DNA from 4 places in the Arthrobacter sp. MMS24-S77 genome. Region 2 is predicted to be linked to each of the others. Evidence: riboswitches for the same ligand, from Rfam matches in the RefSeq annotation. Region 2 holds a riboswitch; each other region holds the start of a gene.

Region 1 (3,593 bases), 670 kb from region 2:
CAGATCGTGGACGAACAACTTGGCCCGTGCATGGACCTCAAGCCGGACCTCGTCAGCATCTCCGCAGGCGGCAACGACCTTATCCGCCCCGGTGGCGATCCCGATGCCCTGGCCGAGAAACTCGACGCCACGGTACAGGCCCTGAGTTCCGAAGGCGCCACCGTGGTTCTTTTCAACGGCCCCGACACCGTCTCGTCAGTTCTTGGGCGGATCCGCGGCAAGGTTGCGATCTACAACGAGAACCTGCGAACCGTAGCCGCCCGCCATGACGCGGTGGTGGCGGATATGTGGTCCCTGCGGCAGCTTTCCAACTCCCAGATGTGGGATGAAGACCGCTTGCATTTCTCGCCGCTTGGCCACCACACCATCGCCACCATGGTCCTCGATTCCCTCAACGTTCCGCATAATCTCGAGCCACTCCTGCCCAAGCCACTGCCACAGCGCAGCTGGCGCGAAGCCCGCTCCGGCGACCTCGTGTGGGCCCGCGAGTATTTTGTCCCGTGGGTCATCCGCCGGATCCGGCACCAGTCCTCCGGCGACGGAATCCTGCCAAAACGCCCGACGCCGGGACCCGTCTTCGGTCCGGCCGACCCCGTTTTGCCTCGAAACTGACGGAGGACCACGACGCCTGACACAGGGGCCGGGGCTAAGCTGGAGGAAGACCTAGGAGGCCTCCACCGTGAACAATCTGATCTTCTGGATCATCGTCTGCTCTTGGCTGATTCCCATGGGGATCCGCATGTACAACCGTTCGCGCCAACGCAGGCTCCGGGACTTCCCGCCGCAGAACTACCCGGGTCAGAACTACCCCGGCCAGAACTACCCTGGGCAGAATTACCCGTACGGATACCCGGCACAGCCTCCCGTGATCATCCCCGCTGAGCCGCAGCCTCCGGTGGCGACGCCCGCACCACAGGCCGCCCCGCCGTCGTTGACTACTCCCCAACCGGACGCCGCGCCCCAAGGCTACCGGGCCCGGAAACTGGCCGAACTGGACCAGCAGTACAGCGACGGGAAAATTGCCATGGAAGACTACATGAAGCTCCGCCAGGAGATCATGAACGGCTGATTCAGGCGAAGAAGGCGCGCCTCAGCCGAAGAAAGCTTCGCGCAGCTGGGGGCCGAGCTGGCCGATCTCCGTGAGGAAACCGTCGTGCCCGATGGGTGCCTCGATGACGTGCACGGATACCTGACCGGGCAAGGCCTTGGCCAGTTCGTGGGATTGCTCCGGGAAGTAGAGCCGGTCCGAGTCCACCGCGGCGACAAAGAACGTGGCTGTGGCCACGGAAAGCGCATCCGCCAGGGCACCCCGGCCACGGGTGATGTCGTGGCTCATCAACGCCTCCGTGATGGCGATGTAGCTGTTGGCGTCGAAGCGCTGGACCAGCTTGCTTCCTTGGTGGTCGAGGTAGCTCTCCACCTGGTAGCGGCCCCGGTCCCCCAACGCGGATGCCTGGAGGGGCGCCTCGCTGCCCTGCGCATTCCGGCCGAAGCGGAAATCCAGTTCCTCCGCCGAGCGGTAGGTGATGTGGGCGATCCGCCGGGCGAGGGCCAATCCCGCCTCGGGCGCGGGCCGGCCATAGTAGTCACCACCGTTGAAGTCGGCGTCCTGCCGGATGGCGAGCGTCTGCGCCTGGGCGAACGCGATCTGCTCGGCAGTGCTGTACGCCCCGATCGAAATCACGGCACATCGCTTCACGCGGTCCGGATAAGTGACCGCCCATTCCAAGGCACGTGCCCCGCCCATGGATCCGCCTACCACGGTGTGCCAGCTGCGGATCCCCAAGGCGTCGGCCAGCCGGGCTTCCGCCGCGGTGCTGTCCCGCAGCGTCACCAGCGGAAAGCGGGAACCCCACGGTTTGCCATCTGGAGCGCACGACGACGGCCCGGTACTGCCGTAGCAGCCTCCCACGATGTTGACGGAGACCACGAAATAGCGGTCCGTATCAATGGTTGCCCCTGGCCCAACGAGTTGCTCCCACCAACCTTCTTCGTCGCTCTCGCCGCGGGCCACATGCGTGCTGCCGGTCAGGGCATGTTCCACCAGCACGGCGTTGGAAGCATCGGCGTTGAGCCGCCCCCACGTCTCGTACGCAAGAACGACGTCGGGGAGAAAACCTCCGGCTTCCAGTTCGAGTCCGCCCACGGAAACATACTTGAGCGTTCCGTCCTGGGTACCGGAACGGGGTATGGCTGTTGCAGCAATTGTCATTCGTTGACACCTCACATCGCGCTTGCCCGCCGCCAACAAAGCGAAGGGCCAGGTCCTCACCCGGGGCACCCCACCGCGAGAGGAGGGTTGCCGGCCAGCAAGCCGGGGCTGTCACTGGCACTCATGACCTAATACAAAGAGTCTAGGAAAACCGGACCCCTTCTGACGAAGATTATGACATCTATGTGACACTTGGCCGCGTTTTGTTCATGCAAGCGGGTGCAGCGAGGCCGGCTGGCGAAGATTCATTCTGTATCGCCAGCCGGCCTCCTAAACCATCCAGGGAACCCTACGCGCCCTTCGCTGCCCGGAATCCTGCCTCAAGGTCCGCGAGGATGTCGTCGATATGCTCGATCCCGACCGAGAGGCGCACCAAGCCCGGGGTCACTCCCGCCACCGCTTGCTGTTCAGGCGTCAGTTGGCTGTGCGTCGTAGACGCAGGATGGATCACCAAGGAACGGACGTCGCCGATGTTTGCCACGTGGGAATGCAGTTCCAAGGCGTCCACGAAACGCTTGCCTGCTTCGATCCCCCCGCGGATGGTGAAGGACACGACTGCTCCGGTGCCCCTGGGCCCGTACTTCCGGCCGCGTTCGAACCAGGGGCTGGAAGGCAGGCCCGCGTAGGCGACCGATTCGACGTCGTCGCGCTCTTCGAGCCATTGCGCCACTTTGGTGGCGTTCTCCACGTGGCGTTCCACCCGCAGGCTGAGGGTCTCGATCCCCTGGGAGATCAGGAAGGCATTGAACGGGGAAACGGCCGAACCGAGGTCGCGCAAGAGCTGGACCCGGGCTTTGAGGATGTACGAGAGATTGGCGCCGAGCGCGCCGTCCTTGCCCAGGTCCCGGGCGTAGACCAGGCCGTTGTAGCTAGGGTCCGGGGTGTTGAAATTGGGGAAGCGCTCAGGTTCCTTGCCGAAATCGAAGTTGCCGGAGTCCACGATGACGCCGGCGATCGCGGCCCCGTGCCCACCCAGGTACTTGGTGGCCGAATGCACCACGATGTCCGCACCCCACTCGATGGGCCGGATCAAGTAGGGCGTGGCCAAGGTGTTGTCCACCACAAGCGGGACCCCGGCCTCGTGCGCGGTCCGGGAAACGCCTTCGATGTCCAGCACGTCTTGACGGGGGTTGGACACGACCTCGGCAAAGAACAGCTTGGTGTTTGCTTGCACCGCGTCCCGCCAGTGGTCCAGGTTGTCCGGGTCCTCGACGAAGGTCACGGAGATCCCGAATTTCTTCAGCGTGTGGGCCAACAGGTTGTAGGTGCCGCCGTAAAGGCTCGGGCTGGCGACCACGTGGTCGCCGGCCTCGGCAACATTGAGGATGGCGAACGTCTCCGCTGCCTGGCCGGAACTCAGCAGGAGCGCCGCCAGACCGCC
Region 2 (3,593 bases):
CACGCAGCCGAAGCCCTTCGCCGAGGAAGAACGCACTGAAAAGTCCCCGTTCGGCAGTCTGAGCTACGCGGCGGAACGATTCGAAGTCCGTTTGAGAACCGCTTTGCGGCGCCCGCCAAACGGTGGTGTGGTTGACGCCTTGGAAGAAGACCCCGAATTGGATCTTGCCGTTCCCGGCGACTCTGTGGTTGCTCATGGTCTGGACTCCTTATCGTGCCGAGGTGGCGTAGCGGTTGGCAGGGCGTGGCAAGCCGAAGCTTTGCCGAAGGGTGGTTCCGGGTTCGGGCGCGCCGACAAGCCCGTGTCGGCGCAGCTCCGGAAGCACCTGGAACGAGAGCTCAGGGAGGTCGACGTCGAGCACCGCAGGATTGAACCGCACGCCGTCCGCTGTGGCCAGGACACTCGCCAGGAGTTCCACGAGCCCCGCGGCGCTGCCAACGTACCGGGCGCCCCCTTCCCAACGCCCAAAGGCATCAAGTTCGGCCAGACGATCTTCGGCGCGCTGGCCGCGCGAGTCCAGTACGACGTCGAGCTCCACCACCGCTCGGGCGCCCCCGGCACCATGGGCGGCATCGGCCGCAGCGGCTAGGCCCTCGACGCTTGGCGCGTGCACCAAGGCAACATCCGCCCCAATAGCAGGCGCCAGCTCCGCCGGCGCGATAACCACCAGCTGCCCCTGCAAGGGGCGCGGGATGATCGAGGGGCCCTTGACCGAGAACCGCTTGCCCTCAAAGTCCGCATAGTGAAGCTTGTCGCGGTCCAGATACCGGCCCGTGGAGACGTCGCGGATCACGGCATCGTCTTCCCACGAGTCCCAGAGACTGCGCACGGCCTCCACAACATCCGCCGCTTCGGCCTGCACCTCGGAGTCACGCAGCTGTTCGCGTCCGACGGAACGGGCTTCCTGGCTGCTGTTTTCTGCATTGACGAGCCAGCCTGCCCGGCCTTGCGAGGAATAGTCGAGGCTCGCCAGCTGTGTGGCGATGTGGAACGGCTCCGTATAGAGCGTCCCGGCTTCCGGCACCAAGCCAAGGGAACGGGTCAGCGGAGCAGCAAAGGCTGCTCGCTGGACGGCATCGATCCTGCCTGCGATTCCAGCAGACGCAGGAGCGATGGTCCGTGAGTCCTTGAGGCTCGCAAAGTGGAATCCGGAAATGTCCGCTGCCTGGGCAATCTCTGAGATCCTTCGACCGGAGAGGAGCGCCGTAGGAGTATGCGCCGCACGGCGCCACGCGGACGGGTGTGCGCCGTCGCCATCGAGCTCTATGGCTAGCACCTTCCGGCTGTTTTCGGATATGGATGTTGAAGGCATTCTGTCCTCTTTCCGGGTCGCAGCCCATGACATTTCTCTTGCCGCGCTTGCGGCCAGGTCTGTTTCCGGAGCACCCCGCCACACAATGTCTGAGGGTTGCCGCAGCACCAGCCGGTCCTTGGCGTGCTGACTCTTGACCTACACCCCGACTCTAAAAACGGTCAACCGCCCATTTCAAACCACCCGTCTTGCCCGGTCAAGGAACGCCATCGAAGGTCAAGGAACTCAGCAAAACGTCATCAGGACCGAAGAGACATGACAGCTCATGACGGTGCGTTGATCCCTGTGTCCGGGCATTTGGCACAATGATTTCCCGCTCATAAGGTCAGGGCATGACGCCCCGCCAGTCCATCGTTCCGCTATCCGTTCTCGATCTCAGCCCGGTGCCTTCCGGCCAGACAAGCGCCGACGCCTTGCGCAACACCATCGACCTGGCAATCGAAACAGAGCGGCTTGGCTACCGGCGCTTCTGGTTAGCCGAGCACCATCTGAACCCGGGCGTCGCCGGAGCCGCACCGCACGTGCTCTCCGGACTAGTTGCCGCCGCCACCTCCCGCATCCGGGTGGGCACCGCAGCCACCATCCTCGGAAACTATCGGCCTATCCAAGTAGCCGAAAACGTCGGCACTCTCGCTGGTCTCTATCCCGGGAGGATCGATCTGGGCTTCGGACGATCCGGGACGCCGAATCCGGGGCAACAGACCGCCCAGCCTAGCTCAGGGTCCGGGTTAAGCCGGCGTGTGGATGGTCTGCTCATCCCCACGGCCCGTCCTCTGTTCCACGGCAGACTCGCCGATCGCTTCAAAGTACAAACCGAACTGCTCGGACGAAAGGACGGAGACGCGGAGACCTTTGAACAAGACGTGCAGGATGTTATCGGCTTCTTCACCGGCAGCTATCGGACCCGGGATGCCGAGCCGATAACCGTCAGCCCGGCCGCCGGCGAATCACCCGAATTCTGGATCCACGGCTCCACAGCCGGACCCAGCGCGCGGTTGGCCGGCAAACTCGGGCTCCCCTTCGGTGCCAACTACCACGTGTCCCCTTCGGGAGTCCTTGAGGCTATCAGCGAATACCGTTCCCATTTCAAGGCGTCCGAAACCCTGGAGGAGCCTTATGTGATCGTCTCTGCCGACGTCGTGGTGGCCACCGGTGAATCCGAAGCGTCATCGCTGGCGCAAGGCTACGCGGCGTGGGTGCACAGCATCCGCAGCGGTGCCGGAGCGATCACTTACCCGACGCCCGAAGAAGCTCTGGATCTCCGACTGGGAGCGGATGATCTGGAATTGGTCTCCGACCGGCTGGAAACCCGCTTCGTGGGGAACCCGAGGCAAGTGGCTGGCTCCCTGCGCACCCTGCAGCGGGTTACCGGAGCGGATGAGCTTCTCATCACCACCATCACGCACAGCCATGCACAGCGTGTCCGTTCCTATGCGCTTCTGGCGGAAGCCTGGGAACCGGCCCATGCAATGTGATTTCCACACCCCGAACAAAAAACCATAAGGAGCAGGAATGAGCGAGACCAGTACCACCGAAGATAGCCAGCTTGTCGACGCGGAACGGGCAGCTGGACTCATACAAGAAGGCGCCCTGCTCATCGATGTCCGCAGCGACGGCGGCCGGGCCAGCACCGGGAGCATCCCCGGCGCCGTCATCGTGGACCGTGAGCAGGTCGACGAGGGGTTCGCCCCGGAATCCAGGGAACGGCACCCGGAGGCAGCCTCGACTGATCGGCAGATCGTGGTGTTCTGCGGATCGGTCAAGGGTTCGCAGCCCGTTGCTGAGAAACTGCGAATCCTGGGCTACCCGAACGTTGTTCATGTAGACGGTGGATTCCTCGCGCTGAAAGCGGCAGGAGTTCCCACCCTCGAACCTGCCGCCGAAGAAGCCAATACCGAGGCGGCTAGCCCCGCGGGGCGCTGACTCTCGTATCCCCTTGGTGGGCCGGAACGTTCCCGTTCGACTCGAGCGCCGGGCCGGCCCACCATTTCGCCCGGGCAAGATCCAAGCTGCCAGCCACGGCAGCCACGGCGAGGAGCGAGCAGCACAGCACGACGCCGTCGTGGAACGCACCCCTATATCCGGTCCGTGTCCCGACGAGGCCAAATATCAGCCCTCCGACCGCCGCGGAGCACAGCGCCGCCGCGAACCGCTGGCTTAGCTGATAGAAGCCCGCCGCGACGCCGGCAATCCGAACCGGAGCATGGCCTAGCGTGAGGCTTTGATTCGGGGCCACCACCAAGCCGGTGACAAGGCCCTGCAGCAGGCCAATCCCGGCGAC
Region 3 (3,593 bases), 1.2 Mb from region 2:
TGGTGGTCGCCATCGGCTCCGGTGTGCTCCTCCTGAGCCTGCTTTTCGCCGGCACCATCCAGCGGCTGAAGATCTACACGGTCTCCCAGATGCTGAGCCTTCGCTACGGCCAGCGCGCCACGCAGACCTCCGGCATCGTCATGCTGGCCTACACCCTCATGCTCTGCGCCACGTCAACCGGCGCCTACGCCACCATCTTCGTTGTCCTCTTCGGCTGGGAGCGCTGGCTCGCCATCGCCGTCGGCGGCGCGATCGTCCTGGTCTACTCCACCATCGGCGGCATGTGGTCCATCACCCTCGCCGACCAGGTGCAGTTCATCATCAAGACGGTGGGCATCTTCTTCCTCATGCTCCCGTTCGCCCTCAACGCAGCAGGCGGGCTCGACGCCATCCGTGCCCGCGTTGACGCCAGCTTCTTCCAGCTGGACGGCATCGGAGCCCAGACCATCATCACGTATTTCGTGGTCTACACGCTCGGCCTGCTGATCGGCCAGGACATCTGGCAGCGCGTCTTCACCGCCAAGACCCCCAAGGTGGCCCGTTGGGGCGGCGCCACCGCCGGCGTCTACTGCGTCCTGTACGGCGTCGCCGGCGCCCTGATCGGCCTGGCAGCCCGTGTGGCCCTGCCCAACATCGACGTCAAGGCCCTCGGCAAGGACGTTGTGTACGCGGAGGTGGCAACGCACATCCTGCCGATCGGCATCGGCGGCCTGGTCATGGCCGCAGCAGTCGCCGCCATGATGTCCACGGCCTCCGGTGCCCTCATTGCCGCAGCCACTGTGGCCCGCGCCGACGTTGTCCCGTTCGTGGCAAGCTGGTTCGGCAAGACGATCAACACCGACGACACCGAAAACCCGGAGCACGACGTCAAGGCCAACCGCTACTGGGTCCTTGGCCTGGGCATCGTGGCCGTGTTGATCTCCATGGCGGCGCAAGACGTCGTAGTGGCCTTGACCATCGCCTACGACATCCTGGTGGGCGGCCTGCTGGTCGCCATCCTGGGTGGCTTGGTCTGGAAGCGCGGCACAGGCATCGCCGCGGCATGGTCCATGGCCGTCGGCTCGGTCCTGACCCTGGCCTTGCTGATCGCGTACGCCACGGGGCTCATTCCCAGCGAAGACGGCGTCTACGCCAACGATCCCATCTACTGGGGACTCGGCGCGTCACTGCTCATCTACATCGTGGTCTCCCTCCTCACACCTCCCACGGAGCCCGAGGTCCGCGAAGCCTGGGACCGCCGTGTCGCCGGAGCGGTCACGGAGGAGCTCCCGTTGGAGGCCCACCCGGTGGCCACGCACTAAGCTTCACAGAGTTGATCACGACGGCGGCGCCGCACCTTCTCATTCGAGGGCTGCGGCGCCGCTGCCGTGTCTGGGGGCTTTAGTTTAGAGGCACTGGAATACGGAGGCGCCTGGGGCGGGCCTGCCTGTACAGTAGGAACAGCTTCAAGAGATGTGGCGCCAAGCTCCGACTTGCCATACGCCAACCCCATGTTCACGGGTGGTTCGGATGAAGAAGCGGCCCGACCCCGGACCAGAGACAACCGAGCGGGCAAGAGCAACTCCACCAGGAGAAGGCAATGCCTTTGGAAACCGGCGCTACCGCCACAGCCAGCAACATCACACAGCCAAGCACCCTGCCCGCGGCCCGAGCCAGGCGTGTTGACGAGTTCGTCCGGGTGATTCCCGGCGTCGACCTCTCCCAAGGTTCCATCACGTTCGTGGTGGACGGCCGGCTGGAACGCCATTGGCATCACGAGCCGCGGCTCATCACGCAAGCCCTGTCACAAGCAGTGCAGCCTGCCCGCTGGTTTCCGGCCACCCGGAAGCTCACGCTCACGGTGGCCGCAACCGGGCACCGGGCGGGCGTGGAGCGTCACTTCATCCTGAGCGCGTTTTAGCGCCAGATTCAGCGAGTCGAGGCTATTCGACGCTGCCGGAGCTATTCGATCTCTCCAACCTCACGGTGTTCGTCGACGTCGAGCGGAACCGGCCGTTCGTCGTCGTCGAGGACCTCGGATTGTTCTTCCCAATCCTCGTCCACCTCCAGGTCCTCGTTATAGTCGTAGGCGGGATCGGCCTCGACCGTGGGACGGTCGGGGTGGCGGGCGTGGGTCTCGGTGCTGTCCATGGTGCAACCTCCGTTCGACGTGCCGCTGAGCCCATCGCCAGGCAGATCAGGCAGCCGGTCAACACGCCACCCCGCCCTTCGTGGACCCTGTCCATCCATCCCAGCACTGCCCCATCCGGTGGTCAAGGCTTCGCGGGGGCCTCTGGCGTTTTTGAGGCACACCTAAAACGCCGAGTAAGGATTACCGGCCGAAAAGCCGCGAAAATTGGCGATAAAGTGGACGTGCAATGAGGCGATGAAGCCCGCCCCAGCAACCCAGGAGTCCCGGTGCACCCGCACGCAAAAGCCCCGCATTCAGACAGTCCGTTGGACTCAAGCAGTCCATCGCAAGACGCAGCAGCCGCCAAGACTCCCCCATCGTCGTCGGACATCAAGCGCTGGCGGCAATACTTGGCCGACGAACGCGCCGAGGCCGCCGTGTACCGCGAACTCGCTCAGCGCCGCGACGGTGAGGAACGCGAGATCCTTCTGGCCCTCGCAGAGGCCGAAGGCCGCCATGAGGCACACTGGCTCAAGCTCCTCGGCGAACACGCAGGCATGCCCAAGGCGGCCTCCATCCGCAGCCAAATGCTTGGCTTCCTGGCACGGAATTTCGGTTCAGTGTTCGTCTTGGCCCTCGCGCAAAGGGCGGAAGGCCGCTCCCCTTACGCGAAGGATCCCGCGGCAACCCGGGCCATGGCTGCCGATGAACAGATCCACGAAGAAGTTGTCCGCGGCCTGGCGACACGCGGCCGCAACAGGTTGTCCGGCACTTTCCGCGCCGCGGTATTCGGTGCCAACGACGGCCTGGTCAGCAACCTTTCCCTTGTGATGGGCATGGCCGCCACAGGTGTGCCCGCAACCGTGGTCCTCTTCAGCGGCATCGCGGGCCTGTTGGCGGGCGCCCTGTCCATGGGTGCCGGCGAATATGTCTCGGTCCGCTCGCAACTGGAGCTCCTCAAGGCCACCCGCCCCACCCAGGCCACGCTGACTGCGGCCCCGTCCCTGGACATCGAACACAATGAGCTCGTCCTGGTCTACCTGGCCCGGGGCATGTCCCACGAAGCTGCGGAACACCGGGCCGCCGAACGCATGGGCCTCTACAACTGCGATTGCGATCCCAGCCTCTCGCTCCACCCCGAAGCTGAAGAGGCGGTGGACGAGCACGAGGCGGTTGGCTCCGCCTGGGGTGCTGCCATCTCCAGCTTCTGCTTCTTCGCCTCGGGCGCCATTGTGCCGATCCTGCCGTTCATCTTCGGCATGACGGGCTTCGCTGCGCTCGCTGTGGCCGGTACGCTGGTGGGCATTGCGCTTCTGTCCACGGGCGCCGTCGTCGGCCTGTTGTCCGGAACCTCACCGCTGACCCGCGGCCTCCGGCAGCTCGCCATCGGACTCGGTGCGGCCGCGGCCACGTATGGGCTGGGACTCGTCTTCGGCGCGGTCATCGGTTAGTAGCGTCTGCCCGCTTGGGGCGCGGGAATCAG
Region 4 (3,593 bases), 900 kb from region 2:
GCAAGCACGATGCCAGTGCGGTCCGTTGCGGCCTGGATTCCTGGGTCGCTGATGGCCACGCCGGCGAGGCCGGACCCGCCCGCCTGGCGTCGTTGCGCCGGCTCCTTGGCGCAGACCCGCGCATGGAAGCCCAAGAGGCCAAGGAATTGGGTACGGTCAATTAGCAGCAGGGTCAATGAGCAACAGGGTCACCTGACCGCGTGCCTCTTGCCGCCTACCTCCCCGGTTCACCGGGGAATAGACGGTAGTTTGGAACCATGACCCAACCCGATTCGAGCTACAACGACGACCTGCGGCTGGCCCACGTCCTGGCCGACTCCGTCGATTCCCTGACAATGGAGCGGTTCAAGGCACTGGACCTCCAGGTGGAAACCAAACCCGACCTGAGCCCAGTGACCGATGCCGACAAGGCTGCCGAGGAAGCAATTCGCGGGCAGCTCTCCCGTTCCCGCCCCCGCGACGCCGTACTCGGGGAAGAATTCGGCAGCACCGGCCACGGCTCAAGGCGTTGGATCATCGATCCCATCGACGGCACCAAGAACTTCGTGCGTGGCGTACCTGTCTGGGCAACGCTCATCGCCCTCGTGGACGAAGGCGAAGTTGTAGTGGGGCTTGTGAGCGCTCCGGCTCTCGGCAAGCGCTGGTGGGCTGCCAAGGGTTCGGGCGCCTACATGGGCCGGTCACTTGCCGCTGCCACCCGGTTGAAGGTCTCCAACGTGTCGCGGCTTGAAGATGCCTCGCTTTCCTACTCCGAGCTTTCCGAGTGGAAGCAGCACGGTTCGCTCGACAGCTTCCTGGGCCTGGAGAACGATGTCTGGCGTAGCCGCGCCTACGGAGATTTCTGGTCCTACTGCCTTGTGGCGGAGGGTGCGGTGGACATCGCCGCCGAGCCGGAACTCCAGCTTTACGACATGGCGGCCCTGGTGCCGATCGTGACCGAGGCCGGAGGGCGCTTCACGTCCTTGGAGGGTGCAGACGGTCCCTTCGGGGGCAATGCCGTGGCTACCAACTCGATCCTGCACTCCGAGGTCCTCAAGCGACTCAACCCGGAGCTCGACGACCTGCTCTGAGCCTTTTTTCACTGAATAATCGACGGCGGCCGCCCCTCTTTCGGGGCGTCCGCCACTTTTTCTTCGGCAGAAGGCACATTTTTCCGGCTGTGTAACAATCCGCTTAACAATCGTGGTCACATTGGAACGAGCCTTGCCGGTGTCCTAGTCTCTTTACAGGTCACGAGTGCCAGCGCGAAACCCCGGTTTGCTGGCCGGCAACCCTCCATCGCGGCGGGGTGCCCCGGGTGACGACCCGGCCGGTCCGGAACGGATACGGCAAGCGCGGACCCCCTGCACGCAGGGGTCCCTCTTGAGTGAGGTCCCATGAGCACAGCTACGTTTACTTCTCCCGCCATCTCCGAGCACAACGAAGACGCCCGGCACCACGGCACAGCAAGGCAGCATGGCGTATCCCCGTCTCCGGCAAGCCGTCCGTTGGCCGCGGTTACTGGCGCGGAGCTCCAAGCGCCGCTGATCCAGGGCGGCCACGTCCGCTACGCCAACCTTGACTACGGCGCGTCAGCCCCCGCTTTGACCGTGGTTTCGGCATATCTCAACGAGATCCTCCCGTACTACGCGAGTGTCCATCGCGGCGCAGGCTATGCCTCCCAGATCAGCACCTCGGTCTATGAAAACGCCCGCAATATCGTCCGCGACTTCGTTGGCGGCCGGGCAGACGATTCCGTCATTTTCACTCGCAACACCACCGATTCGCTCAACCTCCTGGCCGGCTGCCTGCCTGCCGAGGACGGACGCCACGTTGGCGAAGTCCTCTATCTGGACATCGAACACCACGCCAATCTCCTGCCGTGGCAAGGCGTCCCGCACCGCAGCATTGTGGCAGCGGGAACTTTGACCGAGACTGTAGCGAATGTCCGCGCGGCGCTCTCCCACGGTGGCGTCAGCCTCCTGGCAGTCACGGGCGCCTCGAACGTGACGGGCGAGATCCTGCCCATCAAGGAACTCGCCGCTTTGGCCCACGAATTCGGAGCGCGGATTGTGGTGGACGCGGCCCAGCTCGCTCCGCACCGCCGCATCGACATTGCCGCCGCGGATGTTGACTACTTGGTCTTCTCGGGGCACAAGCTCTATGCGCCGTTCGGCGCCGGCGTCCTGGTGGGCCGTCCCGACTGGCTCGACGCCGGCACACCCCACCTTGCAGGCGGCGGGGCTGTCCGCGAGGCACGCCTTGACTCCGTTAGCTGGGCCACGGGACCGGCCAGGCACGAAGGGGGCTCGCCGAACGTGCTCGGAGCTGCCACCCTCGCACGTGCTACCCAGGTCATCGCCAGCCTCGACCACGAGGAATGGCATGCCCACGAAGCAGCCATCCGCACACATTTGGTTGATGGCCTCAACGAGATCGACGGCGTGACCGTCCACCAGATCTTTAGCGACACCGATCCCCAGGACACCATCGGCGTCGTGAATTTCTCGCTCCAGGGCTACGACGCAGGCCTCGTGGCGGCCTATCTCGCGGCCGAGCACGGCATCGGCCTGCGGGATGGGCGCTTTTGCGCCCACCCGCTGCTCAAGCGCTTGGGCCTCCCGTCCGGATCCCTGCGGGCCAGTTTCGGCGTGGGATCGCGGCTGGAGGACGCCACCCGGCTCATCGCGGGCATCCAGGCGCTCAAGAGCAATGGCCTCGGCTGGGACTACGTCGTGGATGCCGGCCGTTGGGTGCCAGCGAACGACCACCGCAGCTACCCGGAGTGGGCTCCCAACACCCCCGGGACCGCGGGCGCAGCTCCCTGCAGCACCGACTGATTGCGGTAGATTCGTAGGGTATTTTTCCTGTCCTACGAAGGAGTTCCTGCGTGGCCCCGCGACCCAAAGGCACGTCAGCCGGCCCCAAGCTCTACGAGGAACGGCGCCTCGAGCTGGGTCAAAGTTTCCAGGACGGCGGGGAGCACTATGACCGTGTCCGGCCCGGCTACCCTGCGGATTCAGCCGATTGGCTCCTGCCGGAAGGGGCGCGGGACGCGGCGGACCTGGGAGCGGGGACCGGAAAGTTCACGGCGCTCCTGGTCGAGCGCGGACTGACCGTCTCCGCGGTGGACCCTTCCGCGGACATGCTCACGCAACTGCGTAAGACGTTCCCGCAGGTGGTTGCCCTGGAGGGAACGGCCGAGGCAACTGGACTGGCGGACTCAGCATTCGACGTCGTCAGCGTTGCCCAAGCCTGGCACTGGTGCGATCCCCTCGCCGCCAGCACCGAGATCGCCCGGATCCTGCGCCCCCAGGGGGTTATCGGTTTGATCTGGAACCAGTTGGACACCTCCGTGCCTTGGGTCCACCGCTTGTCCCGCATCATGCATGCCGGCGATGTCCACAAACCGGACTTCCGGCCTGTGGTGGGACCCGAGTTTACCGGCCTCGAAAGTCACCTGACGCATTGGGAGGATCCCGTGACTCCAGGTGACATCCTCGAACTGGTGAAGTCCCGCAGCTACTATCTGAGGGCGAGTGACGCCACCCGTGCCAAGGTCATGGGGAATCTCCGCTGGTATCTCTTCGAACACCTGGGTCACACGGAGGGTG

What was found. A riboswitch is a leader RNA that binds a small molecule or an ion and turns the genes downstream of it on or off. The one in region 2 is predicted to bind S-adenosylmethionine.
Region 1: another riboswitch for S-adenosylmethionine. It lies ahead of metX (homoserine O-acetyltransferase MetX); the one in region 2 lies ahead of ACX5I4_RS10065 (LLM class flavin-dependent oxidoreductase).
Region 3: another riboswitch for S-adenosylmethionine. It lies ahead of ACX5I4_RS04755 (hypothetical protein); the one in region 2 lies ahead of ACX5I4_RS10065 (LLM class flavin-dependent oxidoreductase).
Region 4: another riboswitch for S-adenosylmethionine. It lies ahead of ACX5I4_RS14200 (aminotransferase class V-fold PLP-dependent enzyme); the one in region 2 lies ahead of ACX5I4_RS10065 (LLM class flavin-dependent oxidoreductase).

The regions. Positions count from the first base shown of each region.
Region 1 covers NZ_JBTZRN010000001.1:1,531,992-1,535,584, reverse strand. The annotation lists gene ACX5I4_RS06970 (SGNH/GDSL hydrolase family protein) at 1-612, shown strand, start outside; gene ACX5I4_RS06965 (hypothetical protein) at 680-1,069, shown strand; gene metX (homoserine O-acetyltransferase MetX) at 1,091-2,212, opposite strand; SAM riboswitch class IV at 2,226-2,341, opposite strand; gene ACX5I4_RS06955 (bifunctional o-acetylhomoserine/o-acetylserine sulfhydrylase) at 2,502-3,593, opposite strand, start outside.
Region 2 covers NZ_JBTZRN010000001.1:2,203,592-2,207,184, reverse strand. The annotation lists gene ACX5I4_RS10070 (NtaA/DmoA family FMN-dependent monooxygenase) at 1-196, opposite strand, end outside; gene ACX5I4_RS10065 (LLM class flavin-dependent oxidoreductase) at 209-1,312, opposite strand; SAM riboswitch class IV at 1,342-1,451, opposite strand; gene ACX5I4_RS10060 (LLM class flavin-dependent oxidoreductase) at 1,645-2,787, shown strand; gene ACX5I4_RS10055 (rhodanese-like domain-containing protein) at 2,825-3,235, shown strand; gene ACX5I4_RS10050 (MFS transporter) at 3,216-3,593, opposite strand, start outside.
Region 3 covers NZ_JBTZRN010000001.1:1,021,130-1,024,722, reverse strand. The annotation lists gene ACX5I4_RS04760 (sodium:solute symporter family protein) at 1-1,301, shown strand, start outside; SAM riboswitch class IV at 1,444-1,564, shown strand; gene ACX5I4_RS04755 (hypothetical protein) at 1,580-1,900, shown strand; gene ACX5I4_RS04750 (hypothetical protein) at 1,942-2,130, opposite strand; gene ACX5I4_RS04745 (VIT1/CCC1 transporter family protein) at 2,437-3,561, shown strand.
Region 4 covers NZ_JBTZRN010000001.1:3,101,810-3,105,402, forward strand. The annotation lists gene rsgA (ribosome small subunit-dependent GTPase A) at 1-164, shown strand, start outside; gene hisN (histidinol-phosphatase) at 258-1,070, shown strand; SAM riboswitch class IV at 1,229-1,341, shown strand; gene ACX5I4_RS14200 (aminotransferase class V-fold PLP-dependent enzyme) at 1,377-2,819, shown strand; gene ACX5I4_RS14205 (class I SAM-dependent methyltransferase) at 2,870-3,593, shown strand, end outside.